3 regions of the Geodermatophilus sp. FMUSA9-8 genome follow, and region 1 is predicted to be linked to each of the others. Evidence: predicted binding sites of a transcription regulator. Region 1 holds the regulator's gene; each other region holds the start of a gene.
What was found. Region 1 encodes LexA, which represses DNA repair genes until DNA is damaged. Its sites were predicted from a motif close to TCGAACANNTGTTCGA; they were not measured.
Positions count from the first base shown of each region.

Region 2: a site for LexA is predicted at 3,653-3,668, ahead of WA616_RS23845 (HNH endonuclease signature motif containing protein). Genes of this name have one in related genera too.
Region 3: a site for LexA is predicted at 3,776-3,791, ahead of dinB (DNA polymerase IV). Genes of this name have one in related genera too.

Region 1 is NZ_JBAGKE010000007.1:224,686-232,166, reverse strand. It holds gene WA616_RS16170 (phosphatase PAP2 family protein) at 1-524, shown strand, start outside; gene WA616_RS16165 (hypothetical protein) at 496-1,584, shown strand; gene lexA (transcriptional repressor LexA) at 1,655-2,458, opposite strand; gene WA616_RS16155 (LysM peptidoglycan-binding domain-containing protein) at 2,751-3,392, shown strand; gene WA616_RS16150 (hypothetical protein) at 3,579-4,253, shown strand; gene nrdR (transcriptional regulator NrdR) at 4,670-5,209, shown strand; gene WA616_RS16140 (vitamin B12-dependent ribonucleotide reductase) at 5,343-7,481, shown strand, end outside.
Region 2 is NZ_JBAGKE010000015.1:43,110-50,590, reverse strand. It holds gene WA616_RS23860 (sensor histidine kinase) at 1-43, opposite strand, end outside; gene WA616_RS23855 (ABC transporter ATP-binding protein) at 226-1,101, shown strand; gene WA616_RS23850 (hypothetical protein) at 1,186-1,992, shown strand; gene WA616_RS23845 (HNH endonuclease signature motif containing protein) at 2,119-3,642, opposite strand; gene WA616_RS23840 (hypothetical protein) at 3,815-4,693, opposite strand; gene WA616_RS23835 (alkene reductase) at 4,767-5,843, shown strand; gene WA616_RS23830 (ABC transporter ATP-binding protein) at 5,819-6,568, opposite strand; gene WA616_RS23825 (ABC transporter ATP-binding protein) at 6,568-7,392, opposite strand; gene WA616_RS23820 (hypothetical protein) at 7,382-7,481, opposite strand, start outside.
Region 3 is NZ_JBAGKE010000004.1:260,052-267,532, reverse strand. It holds gene WA616_RS11040 (alkaline phosphatase family protein) at 1-939, shown strand, start outside; gene WA616_RS11035 (sucrase ferredoxin) at 936-1,850, opposite strand; gene WA616_RS11030 (cupin domain-containing protein) at 1,870-2,988, opposite strand; gene WA616_RS11025 (hypothetical protein) at 3,276-3,599, opposite strand; gene dinB (DNA polymerase IV) at 3,835-5,022, shown strand; gene WA616_RS11015 (DUF3040 domain-containing protein) at 5,147-5,554, shown strand; gene WA616_RS11010 (transglutaminase family protein) at 5,788-7,481, opposite strand, start outside.

The sequences.
Region 1 (7,481 bases):
ACTCGCCGGCCTACTGGCCGGTCTGGGTGGTCACCCAGGTCGGCGGCCGCGGCACCATCCTCATCGTCTTCGCCGGGCTGGTGGCCTGGCTGTGCGTGCGCGGGCGCACCCTGCTGCCCCTGGTCCGGGTGCTCACCGCGCTGGTCCTGCTCACCGTCGTGGTCTACGCCTTCAAGTTCGGCACCGGCCGGACCGCCCCCGCCTACCCGGGGTCCTTCTTCCACCGCGACGGCGCCAGCTACCCCTCCGGGCACGTGGCCAACGCCGTGCTCATGTGGGGCGTCGCGCGCTGGCAGGCCGCCGAGTACGCCCTGCCCCCGCGCGTGCAGACGCTGCTGTGGTGGCTCGCCGTCGTCGGCCCGGTCGCCACCGGGATCGCGATGGTGTCGCTGGACTTCCACTGGGTCACCGACGCGGTCGTCGGCGCGGCCGTCGGGCTGCTCCTGCTGGGCGTGGTGCACGCACTCGACGCATCCGTCCTGTCACGCTGGGCGAGTGCCCGAGCCGGCCGTCCTCCCGCCTAGCGCGACCGCGCGCGCGGGACGGGCATCGGCCGCTGTCCTCGCGCCGGCCCTCGCGCTCGCCCTGCTGCCCGCGCTGCTCGCGGCTCCGGCCCGCGCGGAGGAGACGGCCGCGCCGTCGGTGCGCTGTCAGGTGACCGATCCGCGGCTGGCCGAGCTGTCCGGGCTCGTCGACGTCGGCGAGCGGATGCTGGCCATCCCCGACGGCGGGGACCAGGTGAGCGTCGCCGTCCTCGACGGCGGGTGCCAGGTCGTCGACGTGACCACCGCGCCGCTGGACCCCTACGACCCCGAGGACCTCGGCGTCGGCGCCGACGGCACCGTGTGGCTCGCCGACACCGGCGACAACAACGCCACCCGGGCGACCGTCGCGCTCATCGCGCTGCGCCCCGACGGCGGCACGGCGCTGTACCGGCTCACCTACCCCGACGGGCCGCACGACGCCGAGGCGCTGCTCGTGGCCCCCGACGGGACGCCGTACATCGTGACCAAGGAGGTGCTGGGCGCGAGCCACGTCTACCGCCCCGCGGCGCCGCTGGTCGACGGCGGCACGGTCGCGCTGGCCGACGTCGGGACGGTGACCTTCACCCTGACCGGCACGCCGGGCGGGCCGGTCGGCCGCGCGGGACAGCTGCTGGTGACCGGTGGCGCGGTGGCGCGCGACGGCAGCCGCATCGCGCTGCGCACCTACACCGACGCCTACGTCTGGCCGCTCGCCGGCTCCGACGTCCCGGCCGCGCTCGCCGGCGAGCCGGTGCGGGTGGCGCTCCCCGACGCGCCGCAGGGGGAGGCGGTGTCCTTCACCGCCGACGGCGGCGCGCTGCTGGTGGCGGGAGAGGGCCTGCCCGGGGACGTCACGCTCGTGCCCGTCCCCGCGGGGACGGCGGCACCCGCGACGCCCGCGTCGACCGCTGCCGGGCCGTCGGGCCTGCTCGACGGCGGCGACGACGGCACGCCCCCGCTGGCCGCGGGGCTGCTCGCCGCCACGGTGGCCACCCTGCTCGTGTGGCTCGCCGGGCGGCTGCGCCGGCGGCGCTCGGCCGGCCAGCCGCCCGCCGCCTGACGCGACCGCCCGCGGGTCGTCCCGGACCCGCCCGGGGTCCGGCGCGCGGGCCGGACCCCGGGAGCTGTCGTCAGACCCGGCGCAGGACGGTGACCACCCGGCCGAGGATGGTCGCCTCGTCGCCCGGGATGGGCTCGTACGCCGGGTTGTGCGGCAGCAGCCACACGTGCCCGTCGCGCCGCTTGTAGGTCTTCACCGTGGCCTCGCCGTCGAGCATCGCGGCCACGATCTCGCCGTTCTCCGCGGTCGGCTGCTGGCGCACGACGACCCAGTCGCCGTCGCAGATGGCCGCGTCGACCATCGAGTCACCGGCGACCTTGAGCATGAACAGCGTGCCGTCGCCGACGAGCTCGCGCGGCAGCGGGAAGACGTCCTCGACCGCCTGCTCGGCCAGCACCGGGCCACCGGCGGCGATCCGGCCGACCAGCGGGACGTAGGTGGGGGCGGCCGTGCCGTCGGCGGCCGGGGCGGCCGGCGCCGACTCGGCGGCGGTGTCGCCGGGCAGCCGGACGTCCAGCGCGCGGGGGCGGTTCGGATCGCGCCGCAGCCAGCCCTTCTTCTGCAGCACCGACAGCTGGTGGGCGACCGACGACGCCGACGACAGGCCGACCGCCTCGCCGATCTCCCGGACCGAGGGCGGGTAGCCGCGGCGCTCGATCGAGTCGCGGATGACCTCGAGGACCCGGCGCTGGCGCTGGGTGAGCCCGTCGCCGGCCTCGGCCCGGTCGGGGAAGGTGCGCACCGCGGCGGTGCCCGTGGCGGTGGCGGCGCCCCCGGCGTCCGCTCCCCGCCGGGCGGCCGGGCGGCGGGAGGCCGTGGTGCCTCGCGCCGTCTCGCCGTCCGTGCGCCGGCCGGTCCCGCTCGTGCCCGCCACGTCTCCTCCTCGCCGGCCGCGTGCCGCGACCTGGTCTCCTGCCCGGGTGCCGTGCCGCCCGGGCGGCCGCCCGGCTCCCGGGTGGACCGGGAGGGAGCGGACGGACGTCCCGCGGGGGACACCGGACGGACGGGGTGCTGGTCGGACCGTAGCGCCTCGGGGCCGCCACTTCAAACGTGTGTTCGAAACACCCGCGGTGTCGTGTCGACCTCGTCGGGGGCATGCGGTAGACATCGCACAGACGTTCGAATCGAACGCGTGTTCGAGGGCGGTCGACGAGGAGGAGCGGGTCATGGGCGGCGTGCGGCAGGCAGTGCTCGAGTTCGACGCGGCGGTGCGGGTGCCGTGGCGGCCGCTCCTCGACGAGCGGGCACCGGCGCCCGCGGCCCGCCGGACGCCGCCGCGCCGGCCCGCCGGCGCCGTGGGGGAGGCGGGCGCGCTGCCGGGCTCCGGTCCGCGCGTGGCCGGTCACCTGCGCCCGGTGCCCGACCGGCCGGCCGCCGCGGCGCCGCGGGCCACGGGTCCCTCCGCCGGTCCGGCCGCCGAGGCGCCGCGCACCCGGCGCGACCCGGCGCGGCCCGGCGGCCGCCCGTTGCGCGCCGAGCCCGCGCGGGGGTCCGGCCGCCGTCCGGCCGCGCCCGCCCCGGTGCCGGTCCGGCTGACCGGCCGCGGGCGGCGGCTCGTCGCTGTCCTCGTGCTCGCCGCCGGGGTGGGCGGCGCGGTGCTGGGCCGGGAGGTCCTCGCGCCCGACGAGGGGCTGCAGCTGGCCGCCGGCAGCAGCGTCGTGGTGGGGGAGGGCGACACCGTGTGGTCGATCGCCGCGGAGGTCGCCCGCGACGACCAGGACGTGCGCGCCGTCGTCGACGCGATCGAGGCGCTCAACGACCTCGAGGGCTCCGTCGTCGAGGTCGGCCAGGTGCTCCGGCTGCCCTGAGCCGGGTCCCGGGTGCTGAGGCCGCTGTCGCTGCGGTGTCGGTGTCGCTGCGGTGTCGGTGTCGGAGTCGGTGTCGGTGTCGGTGCGGAGGTCGGAGAAGTGACGAGAAGCGCGGCGCGAGTTCGTCAACGATCGGCCCCCGGTCGGTCACCCGCCGAGGTCGGATCGGCACCTACGGTCAGGAGCGTGTCAGCAGCCGTGAACAGCAGGGCCGCGGTGTCCTTCGGGTCCCCGCAGGACGTCGAGGTGCTCGTCGAGGGCGCCTGGGTGCCGGGCGCGATGCTCGGCTGGCGGCACGACGCGACGGGCGCGTGCGAGGCCTGGGTACGACTGCGGGCCGACGTGCCCGGGGTCGTCGAGGGCGCCGGCACGTGGGTCGGCCTGGTCGACGTGCGGCTGCCCGAGCGCCACCTCGCGCTCGCCCCCGCTCCCGCCCCGGAGCCCGTCCTCGACCAGGGGTCCGGCGCGCCGGCCGGCGGGCGCCGCGCGTCCCGTGCGTCGCGCCGGTCCCGGCGGCACGGCGGCGACGTCACCGCCGAGCAGCCCGCCGTCGGCGCCGCCGGCGCCGGCCGCCACCGCGCGCCGGCCGAGGCCGTCCCCGGCCGGCACCGCGCGCTCACGACGGAGATGCCGGCGGTCGTCGTGGACGCCGCCGCCACCCCTGCCGAGCCCCTCGCCGCGGCTCTGGCCGCGATCCCGGTCGCGGCCCCCGCCACGGCGGCCCCGGTCGGTGACGCGACCGTCGTCGCCCCCGCGGTGCGCCTGCCCGCGCCCGAGCCCGACCTGCTCACCCGCCCCATCCGGCTCGGCGACCTCGCGCCGAACCCCCGCGGCGGCCGCCCGGCGGTCCCCACCGCCTGAGGCGCTCCTCCCGCCGGGATGTCCCGCGGGGGCCGGTCCGGCCGGCTTCCGCGTCCCTCACGCGTGCCCGGAGGCAGTGCCCGGAGCAGCGCCCGGAGGCAGTGCCCCGGCCGTCGCGTGTACGCCACCTCCCGGTGTCGCGCGCGCCGACACGCGCGGCGCCGCGGCGTGTCGTGTGACGGGTGGGAGAACTGCTCGCGCCTGGTCACCAGTGGGTCACGGTCCCATCGCGCGGGAAGAGACACGCCCGGCGTCGTCTTGCAGATGTAGTGGAGGGCGGCCTACTGTCCCCCTACATCTAGTAGTTGCACCGATGGAAGTCCTCCACAGCTCGTCCTCAGGTCTTCCCCGGCGTCTCCACCGGATGTCCCCAGAGGGGTCCACAGCCCGACCGTCCGCGGAGGAGGTGAACCGCAGTGCGCTGCCCGTTCTGCCACAACGCCGACAGCCGGGTGATCGACTCGCGCGAGGCCGACGAGGGGGCCACCACCCGCCGCCGCCGCTCGTGCCCGGCCTGCGGTCGCCGCTTCACCACCGTGGAGGAGGCGGTGCTCGCCGTGGTCAAGCGCAGCGGCGTCAGCGAGCCCTTCAACCGCTCCAAGGTCGTCGCCGGCGTGCGCCGCGCCTGCCAGGGCCGGCCGGTCGACGAGGACCAGCTCCAGCAGCTGGCCCAGCAGGTGGAGGACACCATCCGCGCCAGCGGCGTGGCCGAGGTCCCGAGCAACGAGGTGGGGCTGGCCATCCTGCAGCCGCTGCGCGAGCTCGACGAGGTCGCCTACCTGCGCTTCGCGAGCGTGTACCGCGCCTTCACCTCGGTCGAGGACTTCGAGAAGGAGATCACCGAGCTGCGGGAGCGCCACCACCGCGGCGGCACCCCGCCCCTGCCCGGCCTGCAGCTCGAGCCCCCGGTGCCCCGCCGCCGGGGCAGCGGGCGCAGCGCGCCGGCGGGCACCTGACCATCCCCGAGCACCACCCGCCGGCAGCGCCGCCGACGGCCCCCGCAGGACAGCCAGAACCGTCAGCACCACCCGCTAGAACAGGGGCGGCTCTCTTCCCCAGCCGCCCGCACCGATCACCAAGGGAGAGCTCGTGACCGAGACCGAGGACCGCGTGGCAGGCCGTACGCGTCGCGCCGCCGCCAAGGCGCCGACCCGGGGGAAGGGCCTGAAGATCAAGCGCGTCTTCACCACCGCCGGTGTGCACCCGTACGACGAGGTGACCTGGGAGCGCCGCGACGTCGTCATGACCAACTGGCGCGACGGCTCGATCAACTTCGAGCAGCGCGGCGTGGAGTTCCCCGCCGAGTGGAGCATCAACGCCACCAACATCGTCACGACGAAGTACTTCCGCGGCGCGGTCGGCACCCCGCAGCGGGAGACGAGCCTGCGCCAGCTGATCGACCGCGTGGTGCTCACCTACGGTGCGGCCGGTCGCGAGCACGGCTACTTCGCCACCGAGGGCGACGCCGAGGTCTTCGAGCACGAGCTGACCTGGATGCTCATGCACCAGTACTTCAGCTTCAACAGCCCCGTGTGGTTCAACGTCGGCACGAGCGCCCCGCAGCAGGTCAGCGCCTGCTTCATCCTCGCCGTCGACGACGAGATGGACTCGATCCTGAACTGGTACCGCGAGGAGGGCCTGATCTTCAAGGGCGGCTCCGGTGCCGGCCTGAACCTCTCCCGCATCCGCTCCTCCAAGGAGCTGCTGTCCTCCGGCGGCACCGCCTCCGGGCCGGTCTCCTTCATGCGCGGCGCCGATGCCTCCGCCGGCACCATCAAGTCCGGTGGGGCCACCCGTCGCGCCGCGAAGATGGTCGTCCTCGACATCGACCACCCCGACATCGAGGAGTTCATCGAGACCAAGGCGCGCGAGGAGGACAAGATCCGCGCGCTGCGCGACGCCGGCTACGACATGGACCTCGGTGGCAAGGACATCACCAGCGTCCAGTACCAGAACGCGAACAACAGCGTCCGCGTCTCCGACGAGTTCATGCGCGCGGTCGAGGAGGGCGACCCGTTCGGCCTGCGCGCCCGGCTCGACGGCTCGGTGATCGAGACCGTCGACGCCAAGGAGCTGTTCCGCAAGGTCACCCAGGCCGCGTGGGAGTGCGCCGACCCCGGCATCCAGTACGACGACACGATCAACGACTGGCACACCAACCCCGAGACGGGCCGGATCAACGCGTCCAACCCCTGCTCGGAGTACATGAGCCTCGACAACAGCTCGTGCAACCTGGCGTCCCTGAACCTCATGAAGTTCCTCAAGGACGACGGGACCTTCGATTCGCGGACCTTCGTCAAGGCCGTCGAGCTGGTCATCACGGCGATGGACATCTCCATCTGCTTCGCCGACTTCCCGACCGAGCCGATCGGCGAGACCACCCGCGCCTACCGCCAGCTGGGCATCGGCTACGCCAACCTCGGCGCCCTGCTCATGGCCACCGGCCACGCCTACGACTCGCGGGGCGGCCAGACGCTGGCGGCGGCGATCACCTCGCTGATGACCGGCACCGCCTACCGGCGCTCGGCCGAGCTGGCCGGCATCGTCGGCGCCTACGAGGGCTTCGCCCGCAACGCCGACGCCCACGCCCGGGTCATGCGCAAGCACGCCGCGGCCAACGACGCGATCCGCCCGGTCGGTGCCGACGACGCCGACGTGCTGCGCGTCGCCACCGCCCAGTGGCAGGAGTGCCTGGAGATCGGCGCGGACAACGGCTGGCGCAACGCCCAGGCCTCCGTGCTGGCCCCCACCGGCACGATCGGCTTCATGATGGACTGCGACACGACCGGCATCGAGCCGGACTTCTCGCTGGTCAAGTACAAGAAGCTGGTCGGCGGCGGCTCCATGCAGATCGTCAACCAGACCGTCCCGCGGGCCCTCAAGAGCCTGGGCTACCAGGACGAGCAGGTCGAGGCGATCGTCGAGTACATCTCCGAGCACGGCCACGTCGTCGACGCGCCGAGCCTGCGCCCGGAGCACTACGAGGTCTTCGACTGCGCCATGGGCGAGCGGGCCATCTCCCCGATGGGCCACGTCCGGATGATGGCCGCGGTGCAGCCGTTCATCTCCGGCGCCATCAGCAAGACGGTCAACATGCCGGAGACGGCGACCGTCGAGGACGTCGAGAACATCTACTTCCAGGGCTGGAAGCTCGGCCTCAAGGCGCTGGCGATCTACCGCGACAACTGCAAGGTCGGCCAGCCGCTGTCCGACGCCAAGGCCAAGAAG
Region 2 (7,481 bases), on a different contig from region 1:
TGCGCGCGCGCAGGCCCGGCCACACGCGCTGCCGGGACCCCATGGGCGGAGCGTAGGTCGGCCGGTGGCGTCCGCGGGTCGTCCGTCCGGCGCGGTGCCGTGTCCACTTCCGGACGACACGGCGACGCCGTCCGTCGACCCGGATCGGCTGCCTCCGGCCGACGCGGGGACCCGCCCCCGGGCGGCAGGTTCTCCGGTGACCGCAGCGAGAGCCCGGAGGCAGTGATGATCGAGGTCAGCGGACTGACCAAGCAGTACGGCGCCCGGACCGTCGTCGACGACGTGTCCTTCACCCTCGAGCCCGGCACGGTGACCGGCTTCCTCGGGCCCAACGGCGCGGGCAAGACGACGACGATGCGGATGATGACCGGCCTCGTGCCGGCGACCGCGGGCAGCGCCTCCTTCGACGGACGGGCCTACGCCGGCCTGCCGAACCCGGGCGCCGTCGTCGGCACCCTGCTCGACGCCTCCGCCGTCCACCCCGGGCGCACCGGCCGGACGCACCTGCGGCTGCTCGCCTCGGTCGTCGGCGTGCCGGTGGCGCGGGTGGAGGAGGTGCTCGGGATGGTCGGGCTCACCGCGGCGGCCGGCCGGCGCATCGGCGGCTACTCGCTCGGCATGCGGCAGCGGCTGGGCATCGCCGGGGCGCTGCTGGCCGACCCGCCGGTGCTGGTCTTCGACGAGCCGGCCAACGGCCTGGACCCCGAGGGCATCCGCTGGATGCGCGACCTGCTGCGCGGCCACGCGGCGCGCGGCGGCACGGTGCTGCTGTCCTCGCACCTGCTCGGCGAGGTGGAGTCGACCGTCGACCGGCTGCTCGTCATCGGCGCCGGGCGGGTGGTGGCCGACGGCCCGGTCGGCGACCTGCTCGGCGGCGACGGCGCCGCGGTGCGCGCCACCGATCCCGAGGCGCTGGCCCGGGCGCTCGAGACGGCCGGGTTCCACGTGCAACACGGGTCCGACGGCGCCCTCGTGGTGCCGGGCGCCGAGCCGGGCCAGGTCGGCGCGGTCGCCGCGGCGGCCGGCCTCGTGCTCACCGACCTGCGCCCCGTCCGCCGTGGCATCGAGGACCTGTTCTTCCAGCTCACCGCCGCGGCCTGAGCCCTCCTCCCGCCCGTCCCGACTCCTCCCGCGCTGATCCCGACCCCTTCCGCGCCCGACCCGACCCCCTCCCTGGAGACCGTCATGGCCACCGTCCTGCCCGCCGACCTCCCCGCCCGGGGCGCCCCTCCCGCCGCGTCCCCTCCCGCCGCGTCCCCTTCCGGCGTCCGTCCGCCCGTCCGCTCCGGTGCGCCGTCGGCCGCCACGCTGGTCGGCGTCGAGGTCCGCAAGTCGCTGTCCACCCGCTCGGGCCGGTCGCTGGCCGCGGCGGCCGCCCTCCTCGCGCCGGCCGCGACCGCGCTGATCGCGTCCGCCAGCACCGAGGACCTGGGGTCGGTGACCGGACCGATCGGCGTGATGGGGATGCTCACCGGCCTGGTGCTGGTCGCCCTCGGCGTGCTGTCCACGGCGGGGGAGTGGAGCCACCGGACCGTGCAGACCACCTACCTGCTCGTCCCGCGCCGGGGGCGGGTGCTGGCGGCCAAGGCGGCCGTCGGGCTGCTCGGCGCGGTGCTGGCGGCGGTGTCCGCGGCGCTCGTCGCCGGCGCGCTGGCGCTGCTCGCCGGCGACGTGTCCTGGGACGGCGCCGGGCGCGCGCTCGGTGTGGTCGTCGCCGCGGGCGCGGTGTTCGCGCTGATGGGCGCCGGTTCCGGCGCGGCGCTGGCCAACACCCCGGCCGCGCTGACGTCCTTCTACCTGGTCGTCCTCGGCGTGCTGCCGCTGGTGCGCACCTTCAAGCCGGAGGTCGGCTCGAGGCTCGACCCGGCCGAGGCCGTGCTCACCCTCGCGCAGGGCGGGACCCCGACGCAGTCCCTGCTGGTCCTCGCCGGCTGGCTGGGAGTCAGCCTGGCCGCCGGGGCGGTCGTCACCCGCCGCCGCGCGGTGGCCTGACCGACGACGTCCCGTCCAGGGTGGCCGGAGCCGCTGCTCCGGCCACCCTGGACGCGTCCTCGTCCGGGTCCCCGCGGGCTCCGGCGCGATGTGCGAGCCGGCGTTCCCGCGGGAACGCCGGGCGGGTCAGGCCGCCCGTCCGCCGCGTTCGGCTGCGAGCCGGCGCTCCAGGTCGCGGTTGCCGAGCAGCACCCCGACGACGTAGCCCAGGTCCATCCGCTCCCCGCCGACCGCGAGTGTCGCGGGCAGCTGCCGGTCCCCACCGGGCTGCAGCCGCAGGACGGTCCCGTGCCCGGCGTCCGAGGTGGCGACGTCGGGGAGGTCGACGCCCGTCTCGACGCCCGCGGTGAAGGCGGTGTCGCCCCGGGTCCACACGCGGCGGCCGTCCGGTGTGACGGCGACCAGCTCGCCGCCGCGCCGGCTCATCCGCAGGTCGAGGTCGTGCGCGAGGCCGTGGTCGGCGTCGCAGAGGAGCGCCATGTTGTCGATGTCGGTGCTCCCGCCGGCGGACCAGCGCCGCAGATGGTGGGCGTGCAGCCGCTCGGGGCGGGTCTCGGGGCAGCCCGGCCGGATGCACCCGCCGTCGCGCCGCACGAGCGCTCGCCGCTGGGCCCGGGTGGCCAGCCGCCGCGCCCGGCCGACGGCCAGCGGTTCCCGGTCCCGCTCGAGCATCGTGACCACGGTGGCCTCGCAGAGCATCCGGCGGACCTGGCTGCCGTGCAGGGCCGGCCCGTTCTCCAGGTAGGCGCGGCCCGCCGCGGCGTCGTCGGCGAGCACGGCGGCGTCGACGTGCACGACCACCTCCCGCCGTGGCGGGTCGCCGGCCCGGCGGTCGGCCTCCGGTGCGGCGGCGCCCAATCGGGCCACGGCGGCGCACCGGCGCTCGGCCGTCCGCTCCCGCGCCAGCGCGACCTCGTCGAGCGGCTCGTCGTCGGTCCGGCTCCCCGCGCTATCGGAGGTCCCGCCGTCCGGGGTGGCGCCGTCCGGAGTGATGCCGTCCGGAGTGATGCCGTCCTCCGCGGTGGTGGCCGCCGCTGCGGCGGCCGCTCGCTCGGCGGCTTGCTTCGCGGCGGCCCGGTCGCGGCGCGCGTCGCGCTCGGCCAGCGAGTCGATGCCGGTGAGGAAGGCCGCGCCCTGCTCGGGGTCGAGGCGCATGTGCACGACGAGCATCCCGTCGTCGTCCCACCAGTACTCGAAGCGCCGCTTCTCGCGGACGGTGCCGGCCTCGACCGCGTCAGAGCGGCGCCACCCCCGGACCACCCGCTCCACCTGCGCGGCTGTGGCCTCGCGCGCGAGACCGAGCAGGGCCGCCTCGGTCTCGGGGGCCGCGACGCGGGTGATGGCGCGGACCTTGGAGTAGGACAGCCGGCCGGCGGTGAAGGCGCCGCGGATCCCGGGCAGCGTGGTGAGGGCACGGGCGACCCGGACGTGCTCGCGCGCGGTGCCCGGGGACAGCCCGCACTGCCAGGCCAGCCAGTGCGCGCACGACCGGAGACCGTGGCCCGCCCAGCCCTCGCGCCGGTCGAACTGGGCGATGAGCAGCAGCCACTCCGCCGTGGCGGCGGCCAGCCGGACGGCGGCGCCGGTGATGCGCTCGGCGAGCTCGTCGAGCGGCAGTTCCGTCTCGGCGGCGGGATGGTCCTCGGGCACGGCGTCCTCCTCGAACGTGTGTTCGGGACGCTAGACCCGGCCACCGACAGAACCGCAGGTCAGCGGCCTGAGGGCGTTCCCGCGGGAACGCCGTCGGGTGGGACCGTGCTGCGGACAGGCGTTCCCGCGGAAACGCGCTGAGTTCCCGCGGGAACGCGCTGAGCCCCCGACGTCAGGAGGCGAGGGGGCCGAGCGTGGCGGTGCCGGTGATCGACGCCGGCCCGCCGACCGCGCCGGCCGACAGCGACCACCGCTCCCCGTCGGCCCGGCCGGTCGCCCGGACGGCCGCGCCCGCGTACACCGGGCGGGCCAGCCGGTGGGCGAAGGACGTGAGGGACCGGTCCGGAGCGGACCCCTCCGACATGGCGCGGCGCGGGACCTCCAGGAGCAGCAGCGCCAGCAGCGGGCCGTGCACGACCAGTCCGGGATGGCCCTCGACGCCGGTGGCGTACCGCGCGTCGTAGTGGATGCGGTGCGCGTTGTAGGTGAGCGCGCTGAACCGGAACAGCAGCGCCTCGTCGGGGACCAGGTCCACCGAGGCGCCGCCGTCCACGCCCGGCACCCCGGCACCCGCCGGCGCCGGTGAGGACCCGCCCGGCTGGGAGCGGTAGACGACGTCCTGCTCCTCGGTGAGCAGCAGCAGCCCCGCCGAACGGAACTCGCTGCGCACCGTGACCAGCAGCATCTCGCCGCTGCGCCCGGCCTTGACCTCGCAGCGGGCCAGCGACGACGTCCGCTCCACCGTCGAGCCCATGACCAGCGGCGCGGCCACCTCGAACCGGCCACCGGCGATCATCCGGCGCCGGTGCGGCAGCGGCGGGAGGAAGTGCCCGTCGCGCGGGTGGCCGTCCTCGCCGAGGTCGGCGGTGGCCGGCCGCTCCACGAAGGTGAACCAGTGCCAGCCCAGCGGCAGCGGGTCACCCTCCGCGGGCGCGTCGGCGGGGCGGTCGAGCAGCGCCGCGAAGGCCGCCGCGGGCCCGGGCGCGACGACGGCGGTGTCGGTGACCGGGACGGGCGACCAGCCCGCGACGGCGGCGGCGAGCGGGCTCACCGGCCCATCGTGCCGGGTGTGACGCCGCCCGCACCCCGGAAGAACGCGGCCCCGCGCGGTGTCGGAACCTCCCGTGGACCTGTTCTCCCCCGTGACCCTCGGCGACCTCGAGCTCGCCAACCGCGTGGCCATGGCGCCCCTGACCCGCATGCGCTCCGGCAGCTCCGGTGTCCCCGGCGACCTCGTCGTCGAGCACTACGCGCAGCGCGCCTCCATCGGCCTGATCGTCACCGAGGGCACCTATCCCGTCCACGAGTCGCAGGCGTTCGTCGGGCAGCCCGGCATCGTCACCGACGAGCAGGTCGCCGGCTGGCGCCGCGTCGCCGACGCCGTGCACGCACGCGGCGGCCGGATCGTCATGCAGGTGATGCACGGCGGCCGCGTCACCCACCCCGACGTCAACGGCGGCCGCCGCGTCGTCGCCCCGAGCGCGATCGCCATCCAGGGTGAGGGCCACACCGAGAAGGGCAAGCAGGCCTACCCGGTGCCGCACGCGCTCACCACGGACGAGGTCCGCGACGTCGTCCGCGCCTTCGCGCGCGCCGCCGAGCGGGCCCGCGAGGCCGGCCTCGACGGCGTCGAGATCCACGGCGCCAACGGCTACCTGCTGCACGAGTTCCTCTCGCCGCCCTCCAACGTCCGCGACGACGTGTACGGCGGCTCCCCGGAGAACCGCGCCCGGCTCGTGGTCGAGGTCGTCACCGCGGTCGCCGAGGCGATCGGCGCCGGGCGCGTCGGGCTGCGCATCTCGCCTGAGCACGACATCCAGGACGCCCTCGAGACCGACCGCGACGACGTCCTCGCCACCTACGGCGCGCTGCTCGACCAGCTGCGCCCGCTGGGGCTGGCCTACCTCTCCGTGCTGCACCGCGAGCCGACCGGCGACCTGGTGCAGGAGCTGCGCCGCCGCTTCGGCGGGCACCTCATGGCCAACAGCGGCTTCGGCAGCGTGACCACCCGCGAGGAGGCGCTGGCGCTCATCGAGGCCGCGCACGCCGACGTCGTCGCGGTCGGCCGGGCGGCCATCGCCAACCCCGACCTGGTCGAGCGCTGGGCCGGCGAGCACCCGGAGAACGAGATCCGGTCGCACCTGTTCTACGCGTCCGGCGCCGAGGGCTACACCGACTACCCGGCGCTGCGCGCCGGCTGACCTCCCGCCGCGTCGCCACCGTCGCCGGCCCCGACCACCCGGCCGTCCGACAGCCGCACCACCCGGTCGGCCGCCGCGACGACCAGGGGGTCGTGGCTGGCGACGAGCACCCCGGTGCCCGCGTCGGCGCACGCCCGCAGCACGCCGAGCACGTGCACCGACAGCTCCTGGTCGAGCCGGCCGGTCGGCTCGTCGGCGACGAGGAAGGCCGGCCGGAGCACCAGCGCCCGCGCCAGCGCGGTGCGCTGCTGCTCGCCGAGGGAGACCTCGTCGGGCAGCCGGTCGGCCAGGGCGCCGAGCCCCAGCTGCTCCAGCCCGTCGAGCGCGGCGGCCCGCGGGTCGGGGGCGCCCGCGAGCCGGGCGGGCATCGCCACGTTGTCGGCGAGGGTCAGTTCGTCGAGCAGGCCCAGGCGCTGCGGGACGACGGCGAGGGTGCCCCAGTCGGCCTCGCCGGGGGAGCGGGCGCCCGGCACGGTGACCTCGCCCCGGTCGGGGCGCTCCCAGCCGACCAGGCAGTGCAGCAGCGTCGTCTTGCCCGATCCGGAGCGGCCCAGCAGCGCCACGACCTCACCGGGGGCGACGACGACGTCGACGCCGCGCAGCGCGTGCACCTCCTCGCGGCCGCGCCGGTGGGTCCGGTACAGGCCGGTGCCGCGGAGCGCGGCGCCGCCCGCCGCGGGTCCGCCGACAGCGGGAACGCCCGCCGCGGGGACATCGGTCGCCATCACGGCTCCCGCAACAGCACGCCGTGGGCGGTGAGCTCGACGGCGACCCGCCGGTCCGGGAACCGCGCCAGGGCCTCCTCGGGCAGCGGCACCCGGCCCTCGCCGTCGACCACCGCGAGCCGGCGCCCGGCCACCTCCTCGTGCGCCACCGCCCCCGACCGCAGGTGCACCACCCGGTCGGCGGCGGCCGCGGCCTGCGGGTCGTGGGTGGCCATGACGACGCTCGTGCCGTCGCGGGTGAGCTCGGCGACCGCGGCCAGCAGCTGCTCCGTCGTCGCGGAGTCCAGCTCGCTGGTCGGCTCGTCGGCGACCACCAGCGCCGGCCGGCCGAGCACCGCCTGGGCCAGCGCCAGCCGCTGCTGCTCCCCGCCGGACAGCTCCGCCGGCAGGTGCCCCGCCCGGTCGGCGAGGCCCAGCACGTCGAGCAGCTCGGCGCCCTGCCGCGCCGCGTCGCGGCGGCCGATCCCGCGCAGCCGCCCGGCCAGGACCAGGTGCTCGGTGCCGGTGAGGTGCGGCAGCAGGTTCTGCCCGGGCCGCGGGAAGACGTAGCCGATCTCGCGGCGGCGCAGCGCCCGCAGCCGCCGCGCGGACAGGCCGGTCAGCGACGTGCCGGCCACCTCCGCCACGCCCGCGGTCGGCCGGTCCTGGGCGGCGAGGATCCGCAGCAGCGAGCTCTTGCCCGACCCCGACGGTCCGGTCACCGCCGTCAGCCGCCCGGCGGGCACGACGACGTCGACGCCCTTGAGCGCGTGCACCTCCCCGCTCGGCGACGGGTAGATCCGGACCAGCCCCTCGCACCGGGCGGCCGGCGCGTCACGGCGCACCGCGCACCACCAGCCCCGCGTCGGCGGTCCGGCGGGCGCGCGCGGCCAGCACCGCGGACACCCCGGCGACCGCCGCCACCCCCGCCGCC
Region 3 (7,481 bases), on a different contig from region 1:
CTCGCCGCGCTCACCGGCCCGGCCGGCGACCTCGACGCGCCCTGCCCCAGCACCACCCCGGTCAGCCTCACCACCCTCGGCACCGGCGTCCCCCCGGGCGGGCACGGCGTCCTCGGCTTCGTCACCGCCGTCCCCGGCGAGGACCGGCTGCTCAACCACGTCGCCTGGACCGACGACCCCGACCCGCGCGACTGGCAGCCCCGCCCCACCGTCTTCGAGCAGGCCGCCGCGGCCGGGCTGCCGGTCACCGCGGTCGCGCCGTACGCCTACAACGGCTCGGGGCTGTCCACCGCCGCCTACCGCGGGGCCACCTACTCGGGCACCGTCAGCGCCGGCGACCTCTCCGCCGTGCTGCTGCAGTCCCTCGCGCTCGCGCCCGCCGGTCTCGTCTACGGCTACACGCCGGAGCTCGACCTCACCGGCCACGTCCGCGGGGTCGACTCCGACAGCTGGCGCATGCAGCTCGCCCTCGTCGACCGGGTGGTCGAGCAGGTCGTCGACGGCCTCCCCGACGACGCCGCGCTGCTGGTCACCGCCGACCACGGCATGCTCGACGTCCCGGTGCACACCCGCGTCGACGTCGACGACGAGCCGGCCCTGCTCGACGGCGTCGCCCTGCTGGCCGGCGAGCCGCGGGCCCGATACGTGCACGCGGTACCCGGCGCGGCGGCCGACGTCCTCGACGCCTGGCGCGGGGTCCTCGGCGACCGGGCCTGGGTGGCCGGCCGCGGCGAGGCGGTGGCCAGCGGGGTCTTCGGCGACGTCGACGCCGCCCTCGCCGGCCGGATCGGCGACGTCGTCGCGCTGGCCCGCGGGCCCTGGGCGATCACCGCGTCGGGCGCCGAGCCCGGCCCCAGCCGGCTGGCGGCCTACCACGGGTCGCTCACCCCGGCCGAGGTGGCGATCCCGCTGCTGCTGGCCCGGGGGCGCGCGCTCTAGGAGAACGCCAGCGCCGTCCACTCCCGCGGGTGGGCGGCGTGCAGCGCCTTGCAGGTCAGCGGGGCGGCCTCCGCGGCCGGCCGGCTCTCCACCCGCACGGCGACCTCGCCGTCGGGGCCGCCGAGGACGACGTCGAACAGCTCCACCCCGTCGCCGTCCGGGTCGGGCAGCCGGCGGGTGCGCAGCGGCGGCAGGTCGTCGACGCCGAGCAGGCCCAGCCGCTCGCGGGCGAAGTGCTGCGCGGCCTGCACCGGCAGCGGCATGCCCGCCCGCCCGCGCAGGAACGGCAGCGCCACCTCGCCGCGGGCGTGCGCACCCACGACGTCCGCGCCGTCGCCGGGCACCTGGGCGTAGGCGAACCCGTGCGGCAGCACGAGCACGTTGGTGGCAAACCGGCAGCCGCCGAGGTGGCTGCACTCCCAGACGTCGAGGGCGTCGGGCACCGGCATCGACCGGGCCAGCGGCCGGCCGCGCAGCGCGCAGCAGGCGTCGTGCTGGCCGTGCGTGCACACCAGGTACAGCGGCCGGTCGGCGCGCTCGCCGGCCGAGCCGTCCCACGGCGCCTCGAGCAGGTCGGCGTCGGCCTCCCGCTCGGACCACCACAACCCCTCGTGCCCGGGGCGGCCGTCGGCGTAGGCCCACCGGCGCCCAGGTCCGGCCGCGCGCTCGCCCGGCCGGCGCACCAGCAGCACCCGCACGCCCTCGGCGCGGGCGCGGCGGGCCAGCAGCGGGGCGACGGCGGCGTCGAACCGGGACGCGGTGAGCGCGTCGCGGCCCCACGGGCCCGGCTGCTCGACCAGCAGCCAGCGCTGCGCCGGCCCGGCCGTGGCGACGGGGGAGTCGCCGCGGGCCAGGGCGGTCACCGAGCAGCGGGTCGGGTCCAGCCGTCCGGTCCGGACCGCGGCGCTCACCCGGGGGAGCGCCGCGGGCTCACGACCCGGTCCCGAGGGCGTCGGCACGCTCCCCATCGTCCCCGCCGGCGTCGGGCGCGGGCGCACCCGGCCCGGTCGGCCCCGGCTCGGGGGCGGTGGCGGGCACGCCGTCGGCGGGACCGAGGTGCGCGTCGGCGACCACCGCGACCGACTCGGTCACCAGCCGGCGGGCCAGCGTGAGCTGGTCGGCGGGCTCCAGGCCGGCCAGGTCGGCGACCTTGAGCTCGCCGCTGGCCAGCAGCGCCTCCAGCGCCGGGCGGGTGGCGGCGGGGAACTCGTGCGACCGGCGGCCGCCGAGCAGGGTGACCCGGTCGCCGCCGGCCGCGTCGGCGGGAGCGGTGCGCAGGGCGGTGCGCAGCCGGGGTCGCAGCCGCAGCACGCTGTCGGGCGACAGCGCGGCGGCGGCGGTGGCCTGCGCCAGCGGGGCGACGGGCTCGGGCCGGACCTGCGCCCAGGCGCGGCCGCGCACCCGGTCGGCGACCTGGCCGGCGTCGACCCGGCCCAGCCACTGCTGCAGCGCGCCGACCACGGTGGCGACGTCGTCGCGCAGCGCGCCGGGCTCGGCGAGGTCGACGCCCAGCGGCAGCGCGCGGCGCAGCTCGCGGTCGTCGGCGGCCAGCGTGCGCACCAGGTCGAGCACCGACTCCACCGCCGACCAGCGGGTGACCGAGTGCACGCCGATGGTCAGGTGGGCGCTGGTCTGCCCGAGCGCGACGGCCGAGTGCAGGTAGCCGCGGGGCAGGTAGAGCGCGTCGCCGGGGCGCAGGACGGCGTCGATCACCGGCTCGCGCCGCGCGGCGGCGGCCACCTCGGCGGCCCGGTCGTTCCACGGCTGGGAGCGCAGCGGCTCCTCGAGCACGGGCTCGTGGATCGTCCAGTGCTTCTCGCCGGCGACCTGTAGCACGAAGACGTCGTGCACGTCGTAGTGCGGGCTGAACCCGCGCGAGGACGGCGGGGTCACGTAGGCGTTGACCTGCGTGGGGTGTCCCAGGTCGGCGGCCAGCTGGTCGGCGAACTCGATCAGCGGCGGCCAGAGCCGGTGCAGGCCCTGCAGGACCACGGTGCTGCCGTCGGCGAACAGGCGCAGCACGGCGTCGGAGGAGACCTGGTCGGTCACCTCGGCGCCGGCGCCGCCGGAGGTGGTGAACCGCTTCGCGTCGACGACGGCGCCGTCCTTGGCGATGCGGATGAAAGGCGTGCGCAGCCCGCGGCGGGAGAGCAGCTCGTCGACGTCGGCCAGCGTGAGCAGGTCGGCGAAGGACTCCCCGGTGTCCTCGGCGCGGGTCAGCAGGGGGCGGCGGGACCAGTGCTGCTCGGCGAAGACGGCGGGGTCGAGGTGGGTGCACCGGCGCAGGGCCGGGCGGAGGTCAGCTCCGCCCGGCCCCGCGACGGCCGGGTCCTGGTTCAGGCCGAACCGTCCGCGCCGCCGTCGGCACCACCGTCGGCACCGCCGTCCGAGCCGCCACCGACCGCGCCGCCGTCGGCCGGGCCGTGGCCGGCACCGCCGTCGGCGCCACCGTCCGCGCCGCCGTCCGCGCCACCGTCGGCACCGCCGTCCGCGCCGCCGTCGGAGCCGCCGCCCGCCGCGCCACCGTCGGCCGGGCCGTGGCCCGCGCCACCGTCGGCACCGCCGTCGGCACCGCCGTCCTGGTGGCCGGGCGTGCCCTCGCCGGCGCCGCTGTCGGCCGGACCCTCCACGCTGGTCATGTCGTCGTCGTCGAGCGCCATCGAGTTCCTCCGGTCACTGTCGCAGCCGTCCGCCGGACGGCGGTCGGTCGCGTCCCCCCTAACCCGATCGGCAGCGCGCCACACATGCCCTCACCAGCCGTTTCCCGACACGCACGGACACCCCCGCGGACGGCGCGCCGGGGACCGCGGCGGGCGGCTAGTCTCCTCCGGTCGGTCCGAACACGTGTTCGAGAGGCGGGGCGGGATGGCAGCGGGGCGTGCGGAGGGGTGCAGCGTGCTGCACGTCGACATGGACGCCTTCTTCGCCAGCGTCGAGGTGCGCCGGCACCCCGAGCTGGCCGGCACGCCGGTGATCGTCGGCGGCGCGGGCAACCGCGGGGTGGTCACCTCGGCCACCTACGAGGCGCGCGCGTACGGCGTGCACGCCGCGATGCCCACCGCCCGCGCGCTGCGGCTGTGCCCGACCGCCACCGTGCTGCCAGGGGACATGGCGCTCTACGCGGAGGTCTCCCGCTCGGTCATGGCGCTGTTCCGGTCGGTCACGCCGCTGGTCGAGCCGCTGAGCCTGGACGAGGCGTTCCTCGACGTCTCCGGGGCCGGCCGCCGGCTCGGCGACGCGGCGGAGATCGGCGAGTACCTGCGCGCCCGGGTCTTCGACGAGCAGGGCATCACCTGCTCGGTCGGGGTGGCCGGCACGAAGTTCGTGGCCAAGCTCGCCTCCACCCGGGCCAAGCCCGACGGCCTGCTCGTCGTCCGCCCGGCCGAGGTCATCGACTTCCTGCACCCGCTGCCGGTGGGCGCGCTGTGGGGAGTGGGCGCCAAGACCGAGGAGGTGCTCCTGCGGCTGGGGCTGCGCACCGTCGGCGACCTCGCGCACGTCCCGGCGCGCACCCTGCAGCGGGCGGTCGGCCCGGCGGCCGGCGGCTCGCTGCACGAGCTGGCCTGGGGCCGCGACCCCCGGCGCGTGGTCCCCGACGAGCCGGAGCGCTCGATCGGGCACGAGGAGACCTTCGGCACCGACGTCGACGACCCCGCCGTCATCCACCGGGAGCTGCTGCGGCTGGCCGAGCGGACGGCGGGCCGGCTGCGGGCGGGGAGCTGGCTGGCGCGCACGGTGAGCATCAAGGTCCGCTTCGCCGACTTGACCACGATCACCCGCAGCCGCACCCTCGACGTCCCCACCGACGTCGGGCAGGACCTCTACGACACCGCCCGCGCCCTCTTCGACGCCCTGGGCCTGGACCGGGCCCGTCTGCGGCTGGTGGGCGTGCGGGCCGAGCGGCTGGTGCAGGCCGGGTCGACGCCGCGCCAGCTCGAGCTCGGCGAGCGCGAGCACGGCCGCCGCGACGCCGAGCTGGCCGCCGACCGGGCCGCCCGGAGGTTCGGCGCGGGGGCCGTCCGGCCGGCCACGCTGCTGCACCGCGACCGCGACCGGCGGGTCCGCGACCGCCCGCGGGGGTGATCCGGGTCCACCGTGGGCGGGTCGCCGCGCGCTCGCCTTTCGCACCCCGTGAACGGCTCGTATCCTCGTGGGTACCGCCGGGGGGGACCCGGCGGATCAGGCCTTGGCCCACCTGGAGGCATCCGTGCCGCTCTCCGAGCACGAGCAGCGACTGCTGGAGCAGATCGAGCGCGCCCTCGTCGACGACGATCCGAAGTTCGCCTCCTCCGTCCGCACGGGTGACCGCAGGCTCAGGGCCCGGCGGAAGCTGCAACTGGGTGCGCTGCTCGTGGTGGTGGGCCTGGCGGTCCTCGTCGGTGGCGCCGTCGCCCCCTCGGTCCCGCTCGGCGTCCTCGGCTTCCTCGTCATGTTCGGCGGTGCCGCGCTCGGCGTGCTGAACTACCGCTCCGCCACCGGCGCGGTCGAGGCCGGCCCGGCCGGGCCCGCCGGAGCCCGCGGCGGCAGCACCGCCCGCGGCCGCGGCGGCAAGCCCCGCAAGCAGCCGCTGAAGAACCGCCTCGAGGAGCGCTTCCGCCGCCGCTACGACCAGTAGCCCGCAGCCTCCCCCGACGGCCGCCGTCCCGCACCGGGACGGCGGCCGTCGGCGTTCCCGGAGCCGTCCGGGTGTGCGGCCTGCGCCGGTCCGTGCCCGACCTCGCCCCGCGCCCGACCTCGCGTCGCGGTGCCCGACCTCGCGCCGCAGCGCGAGGCCGGGCACCACACGGCGAGGGTGGGCGAACCGGTGCCGTGGGGGAGCGGGAGGACCGGGCCGGTGACGGCGGCCGGTCAGGCCGCGGGACGGCGGCGGGGCAGCCGGGCCCGGAGCCGGTCGGCGAGCCCGCCGCCCAGCGCGTCGGCGAGCGAGGCCGGCCACAGCAGCGCCCGCACACGCACCCGCGCCGGCACCGCGGCTGCCAGCCCCCTGCGCGCGGCCCGGAGCGCCGCGACGGCGGACGGGTCGCCGGGCGCCGCGCCGGGGCGGCCGTAGCTGGCCGTCTCCTCCGCGCGGGCCAGCCGCTCGACCGCCTCGGCCGCCTCCGGCGAGCCCGCCCGGTGGGCCCCGGCGGTGGTCTCCAGTGTCCGGGCGAGGCCGGCCGCCTGCTGGCGCGGCGTGCGCGCCGGGTCCCACGGCAGGCCGAGGTCGCGGGCGGTGGCGGCGAGCTCGTCCCACAGCGCCGCCGGGCCGCCGTCGTCGAGGCGCCGGCGCCGTTGCAGCGCGCGCACCCCGGCCGGGGCGCCCAGCAGCGCGGCCAGGCCGAGCAGCACGCCGGCGGCGACCAGCACCGGCCGCGCCGACCCGGCATCGCGGGACCCCGGCATGCCCGTCGTGGTCCCGGCGCCGTCGACGCGGTCCACCTGCGGCGCGGGGGTCACCGGCGCCGGGGCCGGCACCGCCGGGGTGCCGTCCGGCGTCGAGGCGTCCTCCTGCGGCGTCGGCCGCGGCGCCCAGGGCAGCTCGACGGCGCGGTCGGGGTCGATCGGGGTGGGGTCGAACGGGATCCAGCCGAGGTCGTCGAAGTAGACCTCCACCCACGCGTGCGCGTCGGAGCTGGTGATCAGCCGCTCGCCGCCCGGCTGGATGCGGCCGGGGGTGTAGCCCAGCGCCACCCGGGCGGGGATGCCCGCCTCGCGGACCATCGCGGCCATCGCCCCGGCGTACTGCTCGCAGTAGCCCTGCTTGAGCCGCAGGAAGTCGGCGAGGTCGTCGCCGGTGGTGCCCGGTGCGGTGGCGAGGCTGTAGACGAAGCCGTTCTCCCGGGAGAACCACCCGTGGATCGACCGGACGGCGTCGTAGGGGGTGGCGGCGCCCGCGGTCAGCTGGGCGACCAGGTCGGTGACCTCGGGGGCCAGTGGCGGGATGGCGGTGTCGCGCTCGCGCACCGGGTCGTCCGCGCGCAGCGGCGCGGCGGCGCGCAGCTCGTCCTCGCTCGGCCGCGGCTCCACCGCGGTGACCCGGTAGCCGGCCGAGGCGGTGGTCGTGTCGCGCCCGAAGACCGTGCCGGTGACCGGGTCGAACCGCCAGGCGTCGGGGTCGGCGATGTCCACGGTCAGCGGGGAGGTGAGCACGGGCAGGAACCGGTCGTCGTGGCCGACCGCGGTGATCGTGGCCTCCACCGGCCGGCCGTCGCGGCGCCCGGGCAGCGGCGCCAGCGGGTCGGGCTGGGCCACCGACGCCTCGCCGTCGAGGTTGCCCGTCGTCCACCCCTCCTCGGCGGTGTACCGGTCGAGCGTCACGACGCGCAGGTAGCCGGGGTCGTCGACCGAGACGTCCACGCGGAGCAGGTCGATCGGCTCGGGGAGGGTGAGCTGGCCCTGCAGCGCGGCGGCCGGGTCCAGCGCCGTCCCGGTGGCGCCGCCGCCCCCGCCCGGGCCGAAGCCCGAGGCCAGCCGGCCCTCGGGGAGGGTGGGGACGACGCTGCCGGCCACCAGCGCCACCGCCAGCGCCGCGAGCGCGGTGCCCGCCGCGGCCGCGGACCCGG